Regions from separate parts of the Arthrobacter sp. Soil_C_49 genome, predicted to be linked through region 2. Evidence: predicted binding sites of a transcription regulator. Region 2 holds the regulator's gene; the other holds the start of a gene.
What was found. Region 2 encodes HspR, which represses chaperone genes until heat shock. Its sites were predicted from a motif close to AAGTTGAGTCNNNNNGACTCAACTT; they were not measured.

Region 1: clpB (ATP-dependent chaperone ClpB) is a predicted target of HspR. The motif match lies at 4,327-4,351, and genes of this name have one in related genera.

Annotation. Positions count from the first base shown of each region.
Region 1 is NZ_JBDGJZ010000010.1:122,470-132,574, forward strand. It holds gene AC3A4Z_RS16245 (DUF4031 domain-containing protein) at 1-401, opposite strand, end outside; gene AC3A4Z_RS16250 (TOBE domain-containing protein) at 511-918, shown strand; gene modA (molybdate ABC transporter substrate-binding protein) at 936-1,721, shown strand; gene AC3A4Z_RS16260 (ABC transporter permease) at 1,718-2,578, shown strand; gene AC3A4Z_RS16265 (sulfate/molybdate ABC transporter ATP-binding protein) at 2,575-3,669, shown strand; gene AC3A4Z_RS16270 (YciI family protein) at 3,835-4,218, opposite strand; gene clpB (ATP-dependent chaperone ClpB) at 4,381-7,038, shown strand; gene AC3A4Z_RS16280 (septum formation family protein) at 7,087-7,770, opposite strand; gene AC3A4Z_RS16285 (DUF3073 domain-containing protein) at 8,043-8,276, shown strand; gene AC3A4Z_RS16290 (ABC transporter permease subunit) at 8,539-10,105, opposite strand, start outside.
Region 2 is NZ_JBDGJZ010000010.1:21,875-31,979, reverse strand. It holds gene AC3A4Z_RS15845 (ABC transporter substrate-binding protein) at 1-609, shown strand, start outside; gene AC3A4Z_RS15840 (carbohydrate ABC transporter permease) at 647-1,585, shown strand; gene AC3A4Z_RS15835 (carbohydrate ABC transporter permease) at 1,582-2,469, shown strand; gene AC3A4Z_RS15830 (glycoside hydrolase family 13 protein) at 2,559-4,232, shown strand; gene AC3A4Z_RS15825 (HupE/UreJ family protein) at 4,320-5,090, shown strand; gene AC3A4Z_RS15820 (aldehyde dehydrogenase family protein) at 5,265-6,674, shown strand; gene AC3A4Z_RS15815 (hypothetical protein) at 6,680-7,066, opposite strand; gene AC3A4Z_RS15810 (heat shock protein transcriptional repressor HspR) at 7,259-7,693, opposite strand; gene AC3A4Z_RS15805 (DnaJ C-terminal domain-containing protein) at 7,713-8,684, opposite strand; gene AC3A4Z_RS15800 (nucleotide exchange factor GrpE) at 9,009-9,719, opposite strand; gene dnaK (molecular chaperone DnaK) at 9,722-10,105, opposite strand, start outside.

The DNA.
Region 1 (10,105 bases), 100 kb from region 2:
AGTACCGAGAGCAGGTGCGTGCAGCCGTGGTACTTGCGGTGGGGTTCGCTCCAGCGGTCCAGGAGGTCCAGGAAGAGCGCGTCGTGGCCCGGCATGATGGCTTCCCACCGGTTGAACAACGGCACCTTGAGTGACTTGTTCCGCTGCCGGGCCGGAATGCGCAGGCCACTGCCAATCAGCTTCCGGACCAGGACCCGGGCCTCAACGGGTACCGCTCCGGCCGCCACGAGGTCGTCGTAGCGGCGCTCCGCGACGTCGTAGTGGTCACCGTCAAAGGCCCGCTCGGGAATCCCCGCGGCCGCAGCGAAACCGTGCAGTTCCTCCAGCGAGGAATCGGAGACCAGGTGCGAAAAGTGTGTTCCATGGGCAGGCCAGAGCGGCGGATCGATGTAGACGGCCATGGAGGAAGTCTAGTGCTGTCCCTTCCGGCGGCGGCCCAGGAAGATGACATCGCCGAAAATACGGAGTCTTCCTGCTCAATCAACCGCAGATGCGCCTTAGGATAAGGAAATGACAATCATCCGCGTTTCCGAGGCCGCCCGGTTCCTGGGCGTCAGCGATGACACGGTGCGCCGCTGGATGGACAACGGATCGCTCACGCCGGTCAAGGACGACGCCGGCCGCCTGGCCGTGGATGGCCTGGAACTCGCCCGGCATGCACGCAAACTCGCCCAGTTGCCCGACGATCCGCACCGCACCGGCAGCTCCGCGCGGAACCGGTTTGTGGGCCTGGTGACCGGCATTACCGCGGACAAGGTGATGGCCCAGGTGGAACTCCAGTGCGGGCCCTTCCGGGTGGTATCCCTGATGAGCAGCGAGGCCGTCCGGGACCTTGGACTGGAACTCGGCTCAGTGGCCACCGCCGTAGTTAAGGCCACCACCGTGATCATCGAGACGCCGCAGGGGAAGGCGCTGTGAAGAAGGGCGCTGCGAAAATGGCAGGCGGGAGAAAACTGACGACGCTGTTGGCGGCCGCCGCATTGGGGCTGGGGCTGGGCGGGTGCTCCACTGCCACCGGGTCATCCGCTGCAAGCAGCGCCGGGGACACCTTGACCGTGTTCGCCGCGGCCTCCCTCAAAGCCAGTTTCACCGAGCTGGCAAAGACCTACGAAGCCGAGCACCCGGGCAGCAACGTCGTCCTCAGTTTCGCCGGCTCGGCGGACCTGGCAACGCAGATCAGCCAGGGTGCCCCGGCGGATGTCTTTGCCTCGGCGGACAGCAGGAACATGGACAAGCTGCAGCAGGCGGGGCTGCTGGACGGTGAGCCGCGCGTTTTTGCCACCAATACCCTGGCCATTGCCGTCCCGGCCGGCAACCCGGCAGGCATCCGTTCCTTTCCTGACCTGGCGAAACGGGGGACACGGCTGGTGCAGTGCGCCCGGCAGGTCCCCTGCGGGGCAGCCGCGGCCGCCGTCGAAACACAAACAGGAACGGATTTGGCCCCGGCCAGCGAGGAAAACTCCGTGACGGACGTGCTGGGAAAGGTCATCTCCGGGGAAGCGGACGCCGGGCTGGTCTATGTCACCGACGTCAAGGCTGCAGCAGGCAAAGTGGAAGGCATTCCATTTCCTGAAGCGGCTGCCGCGGTCAACAGCTACCCCATCGCGGCGCTGGCCAACACCAGGAACAGTACGGCCGCACAGGCTTTCCTCGACCTCGTAGGCAGTCCCACAGGCCAACAGGTGCTGGCAGACGCCGGCTTTGGCAGCAGCCGGCAGTGAGGCAGCCGGACGTGCGCCACGCCTACCGCGGCGTTCCCCGCTGGATCTACGGGGTGGCCGTCCTGGCCGCTTTGCTGGTAATCCTGCCGCTGCTCGCCATGGTTGCCAGGGTCAACTGGGCGAACTTCCTTCCCCTGGTTTCCTCCGATTCGGCGTTGTCGGCCCTTGGCCTGAGCCTGCGCACATCCGCGGCCAGCACGGTTCTCTGCATCTTGCTCGGGGTGCCGCTGGCCCTGGTCCTGGCCCGCGGCAGGTTCCGGCTGCAGGGGCTCCTGCGCTCGCTGGTGCTGCTCCCGCTGGTGCTGCCGCCGGTGGTTGGCGGCATTGCGCTCCTCTACACCTTCGGCCGCCAAGGCCTCCTGGGCCGGAGCCTTGAGGTTCTGGGGCTGCAGATTGCCTTCTCCACCACGGCCGTGGTCCTGGCCCAGACCTTTGTGGCATTGCCGTTCCTGGTGGTCAGCCTGGAGGGTGCGCTGCGGACCGGCGGCGAACGGTACGAGGCCGTCGCGGCAACCCTCGGCGCCTCGCCCGGACGGGTTTTCCGCCGCGTCACGCTGCCGCTGGTGCTGCCCGGGCTGGCGTCCGGTGCGGTACTGTCCTTCGCGCGCAGCCTCGGCGAGTTCGGTGCCACGCTGACGTTCGCGGGCAGCCTCCAGGGGGTGACCCGGACCCTGCCGCTGGAAATCTACCTGCAGCGCGAAACGGACCCGGATGCCGCCGTCGCACTTTCCCTGGTGTTGGTGGCCGTGGCCGTCGCCGTGGTGGCACTCGCCTACCGGCGGCCCGCCGGCCAAGGGGTTGCGTTCTGGAAACAGCGGACGACGACGTCTGCCGCAGCGGGCAGGGACGTCCCGTGACATTCGTACTTGAGGCAGCCGTAGCCGGGCGGGGATTCGACGTGTCACTGACGGTGGGGCCTACGGAGACGGTGGCCGTGATGGGCCCGAACGGCGCCGGCAAATCCACCCTCTTGTCCGTGATCGCGGGCCTGCTCCGGCCGGACAGCGGCCGGGGTGAGCTCAACGGGCGGGCGCTCTTCGAGCTCTCGGCCGGCCGGGGCACGTGGATGCCGCCGCACCACCGGGGCACTGCGCTGCTCGCCCAGGAACCCCTGCTGTTCCCGCACCTGACCGCCCTGGACAACGTGGCTTTCGGGCCGCGAAGCGCAGGTGCATCCAGGAAAGAGGCCAAGGATGAGGCGCTGCGCTGGCTCGCCGAGGTGGAAGCCCTTGATCTCCAGGCCAGGCGTCCCGCCGAACTTTCCGGCGGCCAGGCCCAGCGCATTGCCGTTGCCCGGGCGCTGGCCGCGAGCCCGGGGCTTCTTCTCCTGGACGAGCCCATGGCGGCGCTGGACATCCACTCGGCACCACTTCTGCGCCGCCTGCTCAAGCGGGTCCTGGCCGGACGGCAGGCCATCATCATCACCCATGACGTCCTGGACGCGCTGATGTTGGCCGACCGGGTTGTCATCCTCGAGAACGGCAGGATCTCGGAGGACGGCCCCACCCGCGATGTCCTCCAGCGGCCGCGCAGCGCGTTCGCGGCCGGGCTGGCAGGGCTGAACCTGATGACCGGGACTTTCACCGGCAGCGGGATCGAGACCGCCGAGGGCTGGGCGGTGGCCGGCCATGTGGAGGACCCGCCGCTGGAGGACCTGCATGGCCGGCACCTGGCTGACCGGTCGCGCGCCGAAGGGAACACCGCCGCGGTAGCCGTGTTCCCGCCGTCGGCCGTTTCCGTCTTCCTCGATGACGCGCACGGCAGCCCGCGCAACTCTTTTGAGGTGGCCATCACGGACCTCGAACCGCACGGCGACTTCGTCCGGGTCAGGGCGGGAAGCCTCGCGGCCGACATCACTCCTGCCGCGTCGGCAGACCTGGGACTGGTCCCCGGCCTGACGGTGCACTTCGTGGTCAAGGCAACCTCAGTTGCGGTGTACCCGGCCTGATACTGCTTCACTGCCACAGGGCATTACAGAATTAGTCACACTTGGTGACAGTCATCACAAAGGCCGGTAAACTCGGCAAAGGGCGGATAAGCAACCGGCGGGCGGCTTCTGGGGGGAATCACCCGCCGGTTGCTTTGCGGTCCTGGTCAGTGATGTGCCGCGGGCCTACATGCCCGGAAGATCGAGCGTCTCGTACACCTGGATGCTGGCGCCCGGCATCATGAGGTGGGGATGGCCCTCCAGCAGCTTCTCGGCTCCGGCGAGATCCTCCGCCTGGAGGATCGTGTAGCCGCCCAGCCCGGTGTTGGTGTCTGACGAACCGGTTGCGGTGATCTCCTTGCCGGCCCCGAGCGGAGTCCCGAGGTCCACGATGCCATCGCCGGCCCGTTCGGCCCAGGCCATCCAGGCCTTCATCCCCTCCTGGGCGGCTTCCGGCGTGCTCTCGGCCATCTGCGCCTGGGCAGATTGGGGTGCGATGTAGAGAACAACAAACTTTTTCATTGCCTGTCCCGTCTGCAATGCGCCGGCGGCACCGTCCGCCCCGGTCACACGCCCGATCCTAGGGGCATCTTAAGGTCAGGGGAACAGCCAGATCGAGGAGCGTCCCGGCCGGTCAAAAAATTGGTTGTGAGTTCGGAAATAATCTGCACCAAACCAAAGTTGAGCGTAGTAGACTCAAGTTAGACCAACTGCCCCTGAAAGGAGCTCTCTTTGGACGTCAAGTTCACCACCAAGAGCCAGGAGGCTCTTTCGGCTGCCGCCATGAACGCCTCCACCATTGGCAATCCCCAGGTGGAGCCCGCCCACCTGCTCAAGGCCCTCATGGACCAGCGCGAAGGCGTCGCCGTGGCACTTCTGCGCGCCACCGGCGCGGACCCGGACGCCGTCAGCGTCCAGGCGAGCAGCGCCATCAAGGCCTTGCCCGCCACCTCCGGCGGTTCCAGCCAGCAGGCCCAGCTGTCCCGTCCGGCCCTGCAGGCCATCCAAAACGCCAAGGAGGAAGCGGACCGCCTGGGCGATACCTTCGTCTCCACCGAAGTGCTTCTCCTGGGGCTCTCGGCCGGAAATGATGCGGCAGGGCGCTTGCTGCGCGACGCCGGTGCCTCCCATGAGGCTTTGCTCGCCGCCCTGCCGGGTGTCCGCGGCGACCGGAAGGTCACCAACCCGGACCCGGAGAACACCTTCCAGTCGCTGGAGAAGTTCGGCACCGACCTCACTGCGATGGCCCGGGCCGGGAAGCTGGACCCCGTCATCGGCCGTGACACGGAAATCCGCCGGATCGTCCAGGTCCTGAGCCGCCGTACCAAGAACAACCCCGTGATCATCGGCGAGCCCGGCGTGGGCAAAACTGCCGTGGTGGAAGGCCTGGCACAGCGCATTGTGGCCGGTGACGTACCGGAAAGCCTTCGCGGCAAAACCCTGATCGCCCTGGACCTCGCGTCCATGGTGGCCGGCGCCAAGTACCGCGGCGAGTTCGAGGAGCGGCTCAAGGCTGTCCTTGAGGAGATCAAGAACTCCGAGGGCCAGGTCGTCACCTTCATTGACGAGATCCACACAGTGGTGGGCGCCGGGGCAACCGGGGATTCCTCCATGGATGCGGGCAATATGCTCAAGCCCATGCTGGCGCGCGGCGAGCTGCGGCTGATCGGTGCCACCACGCTGGATGAGTACCGCGAGAACATCGAAAAGGACCCGGCCCTGGAGCGCCGTTTCCAGCAGGTGTACGTGGGGGAGCCCAGCGTCGAGGACACCATCGGTATCCTGCGCGGCCTGAAGGAGCGCTACGAGGCGCACCACAAGGTGGCCATTGCCGACTCCGCCCTGGTTGCCGCCGCCACCTTGTCCAACCGCTACATTTCCGGCCGCCAGCTGCCGGACAAGGCCATCGACCTCGTGGACGAGGCCGCGTCCCGGCTCCGGATGGAGATCGACTCCGCCCCCGAGGAGATCGACCAGCTCCGCCGCGCCGTGGACCGGCTCACCATGGAGGAGCTGGCCCTGGAAGGGGAAACGGACGCCGCCTCCGTGGAACGCCTCGCGGCGCTCCGCGCGGACAAAGCGGACAAGGAAGAGGAACTCGCTGCCCTGAACGCCCGCTGGGAGGCCGAAAAGGCCGGCCTCAACCGGGTGGGCGACCTGAAGGCGAAGCTGGACGAACTCCGCAGCGCCGCTGACAAGGCCTACCGCGAAGGTGACCTGGAGACGACGTCGCGCATCCAGTACGGCGAAATCCCGGCGCTCGAGCGCGAGCTGAACGCTGCGGCGGAAGCCGAAGCCGCCGTCGCCGATAAATCCTCACAGATGGTGGCCGAACAGGTGACCGCGGACGATATCGCCGAGGTCATTTCCGCCTGGACCGGCATCCCGGCCGGCCGCATGCTGCAGGGTGAAAGCCAGAAGCTGCTGCACATGGAGGAGGAGCTCGGGAAGCGGCTGATTGGCCAGAAGAAGGCCGTCACCGCGGTGTCCGACGCCGTGCGGCGCGCCCGGGCCGGCATCAGCGATCCCAACCGGCCCACCGGCTCGTTCCTGTTCCTGGGTCCCACCGGCGTCGGCAAGACCGAGCTGGCCAAGGCCCTGGCGGACTTCCTGTTCGACGACGAACGCGCCATGGTGCGGATCGACATGTCCGAGTACGGCGAGAAGCACTCGGTGGCCCGGCTCGTGGGTGCCCCTCCGGGATACGTGGGCTACGAGGAGGGCGGCCAGCTCACCGAAGCCGTCCGCCGGCGCCCCTACTCGGTCATTCTGCTGGACGAGGTGGAGAAGGCCCACCCTGAGGTCTTCGATATCCTCCTGCAGGTGCTCGACGACGGCCGCCTCACCGACGGCCAGGGCCGCACCGTGGACTTCCGGAATGCCATCCTGGTGCTGACCTCCAACCTGGGCAGCCAGTTCCTGGTGGACCCGTCGCTGGATTCCGAGGCCAAGCGGAACGCCGTGATGGCCACCGTGAACGCTTCCTTCAAGCCGGAGTTCCTCAACCGGCTGGACGAGGTGGTGCTGTTCGATCCGCTGTCAGTGGAAGACCTGGCCCACATCGTGGAGCTTCAGGTGGCTGAGCTGGGCCGGAGGCTGCACGAGCGCCGGCTCACCCTTGACGTCACCGAAGGCGCCCGCGCCTGGCTGGCCATGTCCGGATTCGATTCCGCCTACGGCGCCCGGCCGCTGCGCCGGCTGGTCCAGCGGGAGATCGGCGACCGCCTGGCCAAGGCCATCCTGTCCGGCGACATCGCCGACGGGGACACGGTGGTGGTGGACACGGCCACGGACGTGGACGAGCTCACTATCGAAGGACTCGAGGCGCTGTCCGGTCCGGGCGGCGGCCCGGTTCCGGGAACAGGGCTGGTGGTCCGCCGAAAAGACTAGGTGTACTTAGCCCGCAAGGCCTGCGTGCTGTCCTGGTGCTGTGAAGCGCTAGGGCAGCACGCTCGCGTTAACGTTGTTCCCGCCGGGGGAGGTTACGTAGCAGTCCAGCCTTCGGTCCCCTGACTCCCAGCTGGTGGAGCTGGGAAAGCTTCGCTCGTAATTCAGTGTGAACTGGTCTGCGGCAGGCCCCAGTTTTGCCGCCTGGCAGGTTTCCAGGGCCTTGGCCTTGAGGGCCTCGGCGCCTGGGTAGTCGGTTTTTTCGGGGTAGCGGAACACCGCCACCAGCTGGGCGGAGTGGCCGGTGTCGCACGGCACTGCCGTGGATCTCAGCGCCTCCGGGTCGAAATCCGTGAAGCAGTCGCCCAGCGCATAATTGGCAGGCTCCACCTCGCGGGGCAGTGGCAACGGGGTTGCCGGAGGCGTGACGGTTGTCTCCAGCACTCCCAGGGCGGCGGTATCGGTTGTTTCAGGGCCGCCATTGGAGTTCAGCCACAGGGTGAGCCACACCAGCGATCCAATCACCGCGAGCAGCACGACGACGAAGAATGCCTTCCAGAGTCTCCTTCGGTTTTCCTGCTTCCGGCCATCGTCCGGTCCACCGGGATGGTTTGCCTGGCCTTGGTCCTTTATGGTCGGTTCTGCCGCCGGTACGCCATACTCAGCGGCGGGGACCTTGGGGAGGCCTGCGGTAGGCGGCGAGCTGGGCTTGGGCGGGACGTCCTGGTGGTTCACGGGGTGGATCCTCCTGCGATTTCTCCGCGCGGGCAGTCTGTTTGCCGGCCGGCACCAGCAGTTGCTGAATCGACTCTACCGAAGAAAAAAGCCGAATACCGGCCGTGTTTGGGCCGGAATGGTACTGCATGTGACCGGCGTGGCCAGCAAGTGGCAAGCAGGGCCAGCCGAAAGCATGTAATCTAGGTGTACGACAAATTGACCAAACATTCCGGGGCCTCACCTACGCCAAGGTGACCACCTCCGGTCCAAGTACAAAAGGGGGTCACGCCATGGGGCGCGGCCGTCAAAAGGCAAAAGCTACCAAGCAGGCTCGGGATATCAAGTACTACTCCCCGAACACTGACTACTCGGCACTTCAGCGTGAGCTGACGGGTCCAGGCAGTCGTGCCACGAGCCATTATGCGAATGAGCCGGTTGAACCGGATTATTCGGCTTATGTGGATAAGTACGCGGATGATTTGGAAGAAGACGACGACGAGGTAGACACCCGTCGGATCGGCTAGTTGTCGCAATGTGCTGTTGCCGTACTTGGCAGCCCTGTGACGCCGTCGCACGAACGGATCCAAGTCTTTGATCCGGGTCTGTTCATTGGACCAGTGCAACGCTTCTTTTTTGGTACCCGGGTCCGGGCGGATCCCGGGTGCTGACCTCAGTTATAGAGCCCGCTGCCCGCGCCGAAACACCGGCGCAGGCAGCGGGCTTTTGCTATTCCTGGGTTAGCGGCCAAGATGCCGGGGCCAGGGGAACGCCCCGTCACCTCCCGCATTAAATTGGCAGACGCCCCGTCACCTCCTGTGGGAAGCTGGGCAACGCCCCATCACCTCCGGCTTGCGCCGCCACCACAGCTCCGCTTCCGATACCAGCCAGCCCCACCGCCGGCACCGAAGCGAGGACCAGGGTTGCCGCCGGTGCCAGCACGGCCCACGGTGCGCGTTCGACGTAGCCGATCCCTTCTGCCAGGATCAGGCCCCATTCCGGCGACGGCGGCTGCGGACCCAGGCCAAGGAATCCGAGCGCAGCCAGGGCCAGGGCGATACCCGGCAGGCGCAGCATCGCGTGGCGCACCAATGGCCGGATCACGGCCGGCAGGATATAGCGGAGCATGATCCGGGTCCGGCCCACCCCCAGCACCGGGAGGACCTGCACGTATGGCTGTGCGCGGGCTTCCTGGGCCAGGGCAGCGGTGTGCGCCGCCAGCGGCGCCCAGCTTACGGCAGCTACAGCCAGCGCAGCTCCCTGCGCGGAGGGGCCGGTAATTGCTGCAACCACCAGGCCGGCGAGGATGGGCGGCGCCGCGTTGGTGACCTCGAGGGGGCCGGTGGCCGCGCGCGGGAACAGGCCGACGGCGATTCCCACGGCCAGGCAGACCAAGGCGACTGCCATCGCGGTCCCCAGGGTTCCCAATGCGCCGTGACCAACCCGGGCCAGCAAGTCGCGGCCGCTTGCATCCGCTCCAAACGGCAATGCCCATGCGGGCGCGGCCAGGCGGGGATGGGCAGAGGTGTAGGGATCGCGGAGCAGCCCGGCCCCGATGATCAACAGCAAGGCGGCGGCAGCGGCCGCCGGCCCGACGAGCTGCCCGCGGTGCCGTGCCTGGGGCGGTGCAGGAAGCGCAAGTGTGCCGAAGCGGACCGCAGGGCCGATCAGAAGGTACCGCGCCGCCGTCGTCAATGTTCCCACCAGCAGTGCGAGCCCCATCAGCGCCAGCATCCCCGCCTGAAGCGTGGGGATGTCCTGGGCGCTGGCGGCTCCGAGGAGCGCGCGCCCCAGGCCCGGGATGGCGTATACCTTTTCCACCGCAACTGCCCCGCCGGTCAGGCCGATGAGGACCAGCCCCACCTGGGGCAGCACGGCCGGCAGCGCGCGCCGAAGCACTGCCGCGGCCAACGTGAGGCTGCCAGCACCGGCGAGGCGCCAGGTGATCACCCATTTCTCGCCGAATCCGGCACGCAGCGCGTCGGCCAGGAGCAGGCCGATCAGGCCGCCCGCGGGAATCCCCAGCGAGAGGGCGGGCAGGATGGCGTATTCGGGGCCCTGCCAGCCGTACGGAGGGAACCATCTGAGCCAGACGGCATCTGCCACAAGCAACATGGATGCGAGGAGGAACTCCGGCAGTGACGTGAGCGCGGCGGCCAAAGCCCCCGGCGCCGGCCGGTGCCGCTGCCGGAGGCCTTGCATCACGGCAGGTCCGCAGATCAGCAGGGCGATGAGTACGGCCGCAGTGATGGCAAACCCCATCAGCGTCACCGACACACCCAAGGCGGCTGCTACTCCGGGCAGCACCGGCATGTTGCTGATCCAGGAGCTGCCGAAGTCACCGGCGAGGATCGCT
Region 2 (10,105 bases):
GACAAGGTGGGACCGGATTCCGAAGTGTCGTTCCAGAAAACGCTGCTCGAGCCGGTGAAGCGCATGGTCCAGCTGAAGTCCTACGTCAACCCCGATGCGTCGAGCCGCGGCTACGGAGACGGCAATACCGCCATGGCCCAGGGCCAGGCAGCCATGTACTTCCAAGGGCCCTGGGCCTTCGGCGAGATCGAAAAAGCCGGCACGGATATCGATCTGGGCACCTTCCCGCTGCCGATGACCGGCAACCCCGCTGACCTGAAAGTCCGCGTAAACATCGACCTTTCGCTGTGGGTTCCGGAAGTCGCCAATGCCCGGGAAGGTGCACGCGCATTCCTTCAGCACCTCATGCAGCCGGAGATCCAGAACTCCTACAACGCCGAATTCCTGGGATTCGGCACCACCAAAGACGCGCCGGCGGTCACCGACCCCCGGATCGTTGAGATGCAGAAGTACTACGACGAGGGCCGGTTCTACATGGGCGCCTCACAGTTCATCCCGAACTCGATCCCGGCGGCCAACTACTTCCAGTCGATCATCGGCGGCGCCGACCCCGAGGGCACGCTGCGCCGGATGGACGCCGACTGGGCGCGCCTGGCTTTCCGCGCGTGACAACCCTTCCGACCTGATGCACGAAACGAGGACCACCATGTCATTGACGACGAAGCCTTCCACCGGAGCGGTGGTGACGGCCCCGCCAGCGACCAGAGCGACACGTGCGCGCAAAAGCCGCGTCGATCCGCTGTACTACTTTTTCCTTTTCCCCTCCCTGGCGATCTTCACGCTCGCCGTCACCCTGCCGGCCGTCCTCGGATTCATCTACAGCTTCACGAATTCCGTTGGCTTCGGCGACTTCGACTTCATCGGCATCCGAAACTTCATCGCGGTGTTCCAGGATGAGGGAGTCCTCAGCGCCTACGGCTTCACGCTTGGTTTTGCTCTCGTGACCGTCATCGTCGTAAACGCTGTCGCCTTCCTTCTGGCTCTGGGGCTTACGTCCCGTGTCCGCTTCCGGACCGCGCTGCGTACGGTATTCGTGATCCCGATGGTCATCTCGGGCATCGTCATCGCGTTCGTCTTCCAATACCTCTTCTCGAACTCGCTGCCCCTCGTGGGCCAAGGCCTGGGCATCGAACCGCTGGCGACGAGCATCCTCGCCAACCCCGACCTCGCGTGGCTGGCGATCGTCTTCGTCGCGGCGTGGCAGTCGATTCCGAGTGCGATGCTGATCTACATCGCAGGGCTCCTTACGGTACCCGCCGAGGTTTACGAGGCAAGCTCCATCGACGGCGCAACGCCCTGGCACAACCTGCGGCACATCACCCTGCCGCTCGTTGCCGGGTATGCCGTGATCAACATGGTTCTCGGTTTCAAGAACTACCTCAACGCCTATGACATCATCGTGGGCCTCACCGACGGCGGCCCCGGCGTGTCCACCCGCAGCGTCGCGATGTCGATCTTCCGCGGCTTCGAAGGCGGCGACTACGCGTACCAGATGGCCAATGCCGTGATCTTCTTCCTCATCAGCATCGTCATCGCACTCATCCAGCTTCGCTTCACCCGTGGCAAAGGAGGGATCGCAGCATGAGCAGCGCACCCAGCACCATCACAGCAGGACCCGCCGCCGGAACCAGCGAAGCGGTCCGCGCCGGCCAGGAGCGCAGCAACTGGCCCGTCACCATCATCCTGATCGTCTGCACGCTTAGCGTGCTCGTCCCCCTGTACGTCACCCTCAGCATGGCGTTCAAGACCACCGGCCAGGCGGTGGACGGCAACGCCTTTTCGCTGCCGAACCCCCTAACCTTCGACAGTTTCGTCCAGGCATGGACGCTCACGAACTTCCCCCGCGGCTTCGCGATCTCGGTGTTTGTGTCCGTCACGGCGGTAGCGGGCGAAATCATCGTGTCGGCGCTGGCAGCCTACGCGATCGTCCGCAACTGGGACCGCCGGCTCTTCCGCTGGTCCTTCTTCTACCTGCTCGCGGCGATGTTCATCCCGTTCCCCGTGGTGGCGCTGCCGCAGATCCAGCTCACCGGCCTCGTGGGACTGGACAACCCGCTGGGCGTGGCAATCCTGCACATCGTGTTTGCCCTGGCGTTCAACACGATGCTCTTTACCGCGTTCCTGCGCTCCATCCCGGTGGAACTGGAGGAAAGCATGCGCATTGACGGCGCCGGGACGTGGCAGGTGTTCTGGAGGCTGATCTTCCCCCTGCTCGGACCCATGAGCGCAACAGTGGGCATCTTCGCATTCATCGCATCCTGGAACGACTTCATGATGCCCTCACTCATCATCTCCGACCCCGAACTGCAGACGATCCCGGTGTTGCAGAAGATGTTCCAGACACAGTTCAGCAACAGCTACAACGTCGCCTTCGCTTCGTACCTGATGGCGATGGCCCCCGCGATCGTCGTCTACCTGTTCACCCAGCGCTGGGTGATGGCCGGCCTGACCCAAGGCGCCGTGAAGTGAGCCCAACCGCGACACCGACCGCAATCAAAGTAAAGGAACCAGTCTTGCCCTCCATCGCCATCCAGGAAACCAGCGACGTGCACGTGAACATGGCCGATCCCAACTGGTGGCGGCAGGCCTCGGTCTACCAGATCTACCCCCGCAGTTTCTCCGACTCCAACGGTGACGGCATCGGTGACATCAACGGCATCACCGCCAAAGTTCCGTACCTGAAATCCCTGGGGATCGACGCCGTCTGGCTGAGCCCGTTCTACCCTTCGGCCCTCGCGGACGGCGGCTATGACGTGGACGACTATTGCAACGTTGACCCACGGCTCGGCACGCTGGAGGACTTCAGCGGCATGGCTTCCGCCCTCCACGCCGTCGGCATCAAGCTGATTGTGGACATCGTGCCCAACCACTCCTCGAACCGTCACGAGTGGTTCCAGGAAGCCCTCGCCTCGCCCAAGGGGTCTCCCGCCCGCGACCGCTACATCTTCAGGGACGGGCTGGGCGAAAACGGCGAGCTGCCGCCGTCGGACTGGGACTCCGTCTTCGGCGGTCCCGCGTGGGAGCGCATCACCGAACCCGACGGCACGGCCGGCCAGTGGTACATGCACATCTTCGCTAAGGAACAGCCCGACTTCAATTGGGACAACACCGAAGTCCGCCAGGACTTCCTGAAGACCCTGCGCTTCTGGTCGGACCTCGGCGTGGACGGCTTCCGCATCGACGTCGCCCATGCCCTGACCAAGAACCTCGAGGAGACCCTGCCCACCAAGGCAGACCTCGAAGCCCAGGGCGAGGCGCTTTACCTTGCCGGCGCACATCCGTACTGGGACCGTGACGAAGTCCACGGGATCTACGCCGAGTGGCGGAAGGTCTTCAACGAATACAACCCGCCGCGCACCGCCGTTGCCGAAGCCTGGGTGCACGCGGACCGCCGTGCCCGTTATGCCAGCCCTGAGGGGCTGGGCCAGGCCTTCAACTTCGACCTGCTGCAGGCAGATTTCGACGGCGCCCAGTTCCGGCAGATCATCACCAAGAACCTCGCCGAGGCTGAGGCCTCCGGTGCGTCCTCCACGTGGGTGTTCTCAAACCACGACGTCGTCCGCCACGCAACACGCTACGGGCTTCCCGTGTCCAAATCTTCGGCCGAGGACGGGATCATGGCCGGCGAGGCCGGCAAGCAATGGCTGCTCGCCGGCGGCAAGCAGGAAGACGTGGACGTCGAACTCGGCCTGCGCCGCGCCCGCGCCGCCTCGCTGTTAATGTTCGCTCTCCCGGGCTCCGCGTACCTGTACCAGGGCGAGGAACTGGGCCTGCAGGAAGTGGGCAGCGAAATTCCCGACGCCGAACGCCAGGACCCGGCCTTCTTCCGCAACAAGGGCGTGGAAGTCGGGCGGGACGGTTGCCGCGTCCCGTTGCCCTGGACAGCGTCGGGCAGTTCCTTCGGATTCGGGACGGGCGGTGCGCACTTACCGCAACCAGACTGGTTCGCCAGCCATTCAGTGGAAGTCCAGGAAGCCCAGGAAGACTCAACGCTGTCCCTATACCGCAGGGCGCTGGCCCTGCGGTCACAATTTCAAACCGCTGAAACGCTGGAATGGCTGGAAACCGGGAGGTCCGACGTCCTGGCCATCCGACGTCCCAACGGCTGGACCTCCGTAACGAACTTTGGCACGGAAGCCTATAAGCTGCCCGCCGGCCAGGTACTGGTTTCCAGTTCGCCACTCGAAGCAGGTTCCCTGCCCCAAGCCACCACTGCCTGGCTCCAGCCGTAGCCGTGATGGGAGCTGAAGCCACCTCCCCGAGCACTGCGTGGCGGCCCGGCTCCTGGGCTCTTGTGCATGCGCGAGTACCATATCCGCATGGAAGCCCTTCACATCGCGCCAGGTGAAGGAGACGCGCTGGGCAGTTTCGGATCCATGTTCGTTCACGGGATGCAGCACATCCAGGGCGGCACTGACCACCAGCTGTTCCTGCTCACCCTTCTGCTGGTGGCTCCGCTGATGGCTTCCGGCCGCCGTTGGGGCGGAGCTGCGCGGGCGAAGGACGCCGTGCGCCGCATCGCAGCAATGACCCTCGCTTTTACGGTAGGACATTCGGTCACCCTGGCTTTAGGAACCCTCGGCGTTCCCGTTCCAACCGGGCCCGTCGAAGCGCTCATCGCGGTCAGCATCCTCGTTGCAGCCGCCCACGCCATCGCGCCTGTTTTCCCCGGCAAGGAGACCTTCGTTGCGGGATTCTTCGGCCTGATCCACGGCCTGGCTTTCTCGAACACCCTCCGCGAATTCGACCTCAGCGGACTCAACCTCGGGCTCTCGCTCCTTGCCTTCAACCTGGGCATTGAAGCCATGCAGCTGGCAGTGGTCGGCCTGGTGCTCCCGCCCCTGATCCTGATTGCCAAGGCAGGGCGCTACACGATTCTGCGCCTGGTCTCGGCGTCGGTCTCGGCCGTCGCCGCCGTGGGTTGGCTCCTGGCCCGGCTTGGGCTGCCAAACACCGTGGGCGACGTGGCCGACCGGTTTGGCCTGGTTTCGCTCCCCGCACTGGTGGTGCTGCTGTGGATTGCTGCCCTCCTCAGCTTTTCGTTCGCCCGGGAACAGGACGGAACCGTCGCCGTCCGGAGGGCTGAATGAGGCTGCCCGGGCGCATCCGTCTTTGACTCTGCCGCCTGTCCCTTACAAGAGCTGTTCCTTCCACGACAAGGGTCCTGCGCATAAAGACAAGCCGTCGGCGCGGCCCGCCAGCCAGACTGGGAGCAACCCGCCGGCCATCCGGCAAGCGCCTGACTACTCGAAGTGGAGTACCCCATGGAAACTTACGATGCCCTTCTGGCGTCCATTTCTCCCGCCTCCGGCACCGGACGGACCATTCTGGATCCGGCCACCGGTGGGGCCGTGGGCGAGGCGCCCATCCACTCCCTCGAAGACCTCGAACAGGCCGTTGCCGACGCCCGGGCAGCCCAGCCCGCGTGGGCTGCGTTGGGCCACGACGCCCGATCCGCCGCGCTCCTGAAAGCAGCCGACGCCGTCGAACGCTCCGCCGAAGAGCTCGCCCGGCTGCTCTCCCGCGAGCAGGGCAAACCCCTCAACGGCCCCAACGCCCGCTTCGAAGTGGGCGCCTGCGCGGCATGGCTGCGCGCCGCGGCCGCCACCGCACTGGAACCGGAAACGCTGGTGGACGACGGCGAAACGTACGCCGAGCTGCACTACAAGCCCATCGGCGTTGTCGGCGCCATCGGCCCGTGGAACTGGCCCATGATGATCACCGTCTGGCAGATCGCACCCGCCCTGCGCATGGGCAACGCCGTGGTCGTCAAGCCCTCCGAGTACACCCCACTGAGCGTCCTGGCACTCATCAAAGTCATCAACGAAGAACTGCCCGAAGGACTCCTCACCGCCATCAACGGAGGACGCGACGCCGGCGCCCGCCTGGCCGAACACCCCGCCATCGGCAAAATCATGTTCACCGGATCCACCGCCACAGGCAAAGCCATCATCAAATCCTCCGCGGACACCGTCAAACGCCTCACCCTCGAACTCGGCGGCAACGACGCCGGCATCGTCCTGCCCGACGCCGACCCCAAAGCCATCGCCGAAGACCTCTTCTGGGGCGCCTTCATCAACACCGGCCAAACCTGCGCCGCACTCAAACGCCTCTACGTCCACACCGACATCTACGACGCCCTCTGCGAAGAACTCACCACCGTCGCCGCAGCCATGCCCATGGGCAACGGCCTGGACGAAAACAACGTCCTGGGCCCCCTGCAGAACAAGACCCAGTACGACATCGTCACCAACCTCGTGGAAGCAGCCAGGGCTTCCGGGGCCCGCATCCTCCTCGGCGGCAACCCCAACACCAGCCAGCCCGGCTACTTCTACCCCACCACCCTGGTAGCGGACATCGACAACAACAACCCGCTCGTGGCAGAGGAACAGTTCGGCCCCGCCCTGCCCATCATCAAATACAGCACCATCGACGAAGCCGTGGAAAAAGCCAACGGACTCGACGTCGGACTCGGCGCCTCCGTCTGGTCCGCCAACCGTGACGCCGCCCGCGAAGTCGCCGCACGCCTCCAGGCCGGCACCGTCTGGATCAACAAGCACGGCGCCGTGGACCCGCGGATCCCCTTCGGCGGGGCCAAACAATCCGGCTACGGCCTCGAGTTCGGCGTCGAAGGCCTCAAGGCCCTCGGCGTCCCCCAGGTCATCAACGGCTGATAGGGCTACCCCATCGCGGGGGCAGCGGCGGTCCGGCCCGAGAGCTGGCGCCGGGCCCAGCGGGCCAGCTTTTTGCCCTTGCCCTTCCACCAGTTGTCCTCGTCCTTGTCGTGGTGCAGCCGGAAAATGATGGCCATGAGCACAAACATGCCCATCACCACATCGATCCAGGAAGCCAGCACCAGGGCAATCAATACGGTCACCCCGTTGGCAATGATGGACGGAACAGCGAGCGTCCGGAAGACGGTGCTGGCCACGTAGCGCCGGTGGGACCGCGGCACGGACAAGGCCCGCACCATGTCGAAGCACACGCATACCACCACCACCGTCTGGCCGAGCGCCAGCAGGATCTGGCCGGGAATCGAGCCGCTGAACGCGGACACTGCTTCCATGCCCGGGCTCATCGGAAAACCCTGGTGCCTTTGCGGCAGGAAACCTGCCCGTGGGTACCAAACATAAAAACCCCCAGAAACTTGGAACCACTGCTGCTGATCCAGCGGCAGTGGTTCCATTCAAGTTTCCGGAGGTAAAAGCGTCACGAGTAGTGGGTACTCGAATTTCGGCCGGCCCTCTTAAAGCGGTACCTATTTGCCGATCGCCCGCGGTCGCCAGAGCACCACGGCCTGGGACCGCGGCCGGGGGCGCTGCCCACGGGCCAGGCTGACCACGTCTCCCGCGGCGCCTGCCGCGAAAATCCGGGAATCGAACGGCTGCGGGCGCCGGCTGAGTTCCTCGGAGAGTTCCGAGACCCGGCGCTGCAGGGCGGCCACCTGGTTTTCGAGTTCCAGGATCCGCTTGATGCCTTCGAGCGAGACGCCTTCCTGGGACAGCCGCTGCACTTCGCGCAGCATGTTGACGTCCCGCTGCGAGTACCGGCGGGACTTGCCGGGCGCGCGGCTGGGCGAAACGATGCCCAGCCGGTCGTACTGGCGGAGCGTCTGGGGGTGCATGTCCGCCAGTTCAGCCGCCACCGATATCACGAAGATCGGCTGGTCCGAGTTTATGTTCGCGGCGTTGATGTCCACGGCTCACCCGCTGCTAAAGCCGGGCCTTGGCGGCCAGGCCCTCTCGGACGTCGGCATCGGATGTGGCTTCGGCGAACGCCTTGACCGCGGCCTCGGCGTCCTTGTTCAGGTTCTTGGGAACCGCGACGTCGATGGTCACCAGCAGGTCGCCGGTCGCCTTCGACGTCTTCACGCCTTTGCCCTTCACCCGCAAGGTACGGCCCGACGGCGTCCCTGCCGGCACTCGGACCCGCACCTTGTCGCCGTCTATAGTGGGCACTTCGATGTCGGCGCCCAAAGCAGCCTCCGGGAAGGTGACCGGAACGTGGATGCGCAGGTTGTCGCCGTCGCGCGTGTAGAACGGGTGCGGCTGGACCGAGACGGTCACCACCAGGTCGCCGTTGCCGGCGGGACCGGGCTGGCCCTTGCCGCGCACCCGGACCTTCTGGCCGTCCTTGATGCCGGCGGGGACGCGGACGTCGATGACGTCGCCGCTGGGCTCGCGCAGGCCGATCGTGGTGCCCTTGATGGATCCTGCAAACGAGATGCTGGTGGACGCCGTCCGGTCTGCGCCTTTCTGCGGGGCGCGCTGGAAGCCCGTCTGGCCAAAGCCGCCGCCGAACAGGTCGGCGAACTCGGGTGGAATGCCGCCGGCGGACGGGTTGAAGCCGCCCGCGTGCCGGCCGGTGTTGCCTGTGAAAAGGCCGCCGAACAGGTCCTCGAACCCGCCGTTCGCGGCACCGGCGCCGCCGGGAGCGAAGCGGGCTCCGCCGCCCATCGCCCGGATAGCGTCGTACTGCTGGCGCTCGTCGGGATCGGAAAGTACGGAGTAAGCCTCGGAGATGTCCTTGAACTTCTTCTCGGAAGCAGTGTTCCCCGAGTTGGTATCAGGGTGATGCTGCCGCGCAAGCTTCCGGTAGGCCTTCTTAATGTCGGCGTCGGAAGCGTCCTTGGCAACACCAAGGATCTTATAAAAGTCCTTGTCCACCCAATCCTGGCTAGCCAATGGCGTTTCCTTTCTCGTACTTCTTAAAGTTGTACCCACGCTCTCCGCGCTGCATGGGCCCCCGCCCCTACGCCGGCTGGCTTTGGATCTGCGATCCCAAGCCAGCCGGCTCCGATAGGCCCGATGCCACTCCCGGGGCCCATACAGCGCTGCGAGCTTGTGGTCATCTCACCTTAGGTGACACGAACGCCGAACGCCGGAGCGGATGAGGGGGCCCGGGAGTGGCTTCGGGCCTGCCGTAGCGTGGCGGCTGCGGTCCGTAGGACCAAAGCCGCCACGCGAAGGGGCGGGGCCCCCTCATCCGCGGAGGCGTGGAGGTGACCCTTACGCCGGGACAGCCACGATGACCTGCGCGGCGCGGAGGACTCGGTCGCCTGACTTGTAGCCGGAGCGGAGTACCTGGCTGACGGTGTCGACTTCCAGGTCCTCGCCGGGCTGCTGGATGAGGGCCTCGTGGATCGTGGGATCGAACTCCACGCCGGTCTCATCGATGCGTACCAGGCCGTACGTCTTCAGCGCGTTCTCCAGCTTGGTGGCGATCGCGGCGAAGGGTCCGTCCGTGAGGTCACCGTGCTGGCGGGCGGCGTCGATATCGTCCAGAACCGGGAGCAGCGAGTTCAGGACGCCGATGACGGCCATCTCCCCTGCCACGGCCCGGTCACGTTCAACGCGCTTGCGGTAGTTGACGTACTCGGCCTGCAGGCGGAGGAGATCGTTCTTCAGCTCGACCGCCTCGGCGCTGCCTGTCCCCGCCGGAACACCCTGGGCCACGGACTCCTCAGCCGGAACCTCGATGCCGTTGAGGATTTCCTCAGCCTGGGCCAGCGCATCGCCGTCGTCCTCGGAGCCTGCGCCGGGGGCAGACTGGCTGCCCTCAGCCTGGCCGCCCTCGGGGTGCCGGGCCTGGCCGGTCACCGGGTCAACCTTGCGGTTGTCCCGGATGACCGGTTCCTGGTGGCCGTTGCCCTGCTGGTCCTGGAGGTGCTCTTCACGCGGTGACGTGTTGTGCTCTTCCTCGTTACCGTGATGCGGCATGGTTACTTCTTCGCTTCGTCTTCGTCGATGATTTCGGCGTCGACGATGTCCTCGTCAGCAGCCTTGTCACCTGCGGCACCACCGGCGGCACCTTCAGCGCCTGCGGAAGCACCGGCACCGTCCGGCGAACCGGCCTGGGCGTAAATGGCCTCGCCCAGCTTGGTCTGCGATGCCTGCAGCTTCTCGAAAGCGGTCTTCACTGCGGCGTCGTCGGTGCCTTCAAGTGCCTTCTTCAGGTCGTCGACGTCGGTCTGAACCTCGGTTTTGACCTCTTCAGGCAGCTTGTCGGCGTTGTCGGCAATCAGCTTGTCCACCGAGTAGGCGAGCTGCTCGGCGGAGTTGCGGGTGTCCGTTGCCTCACGGCGGGCCTTGTCCTCGGCGGCGTG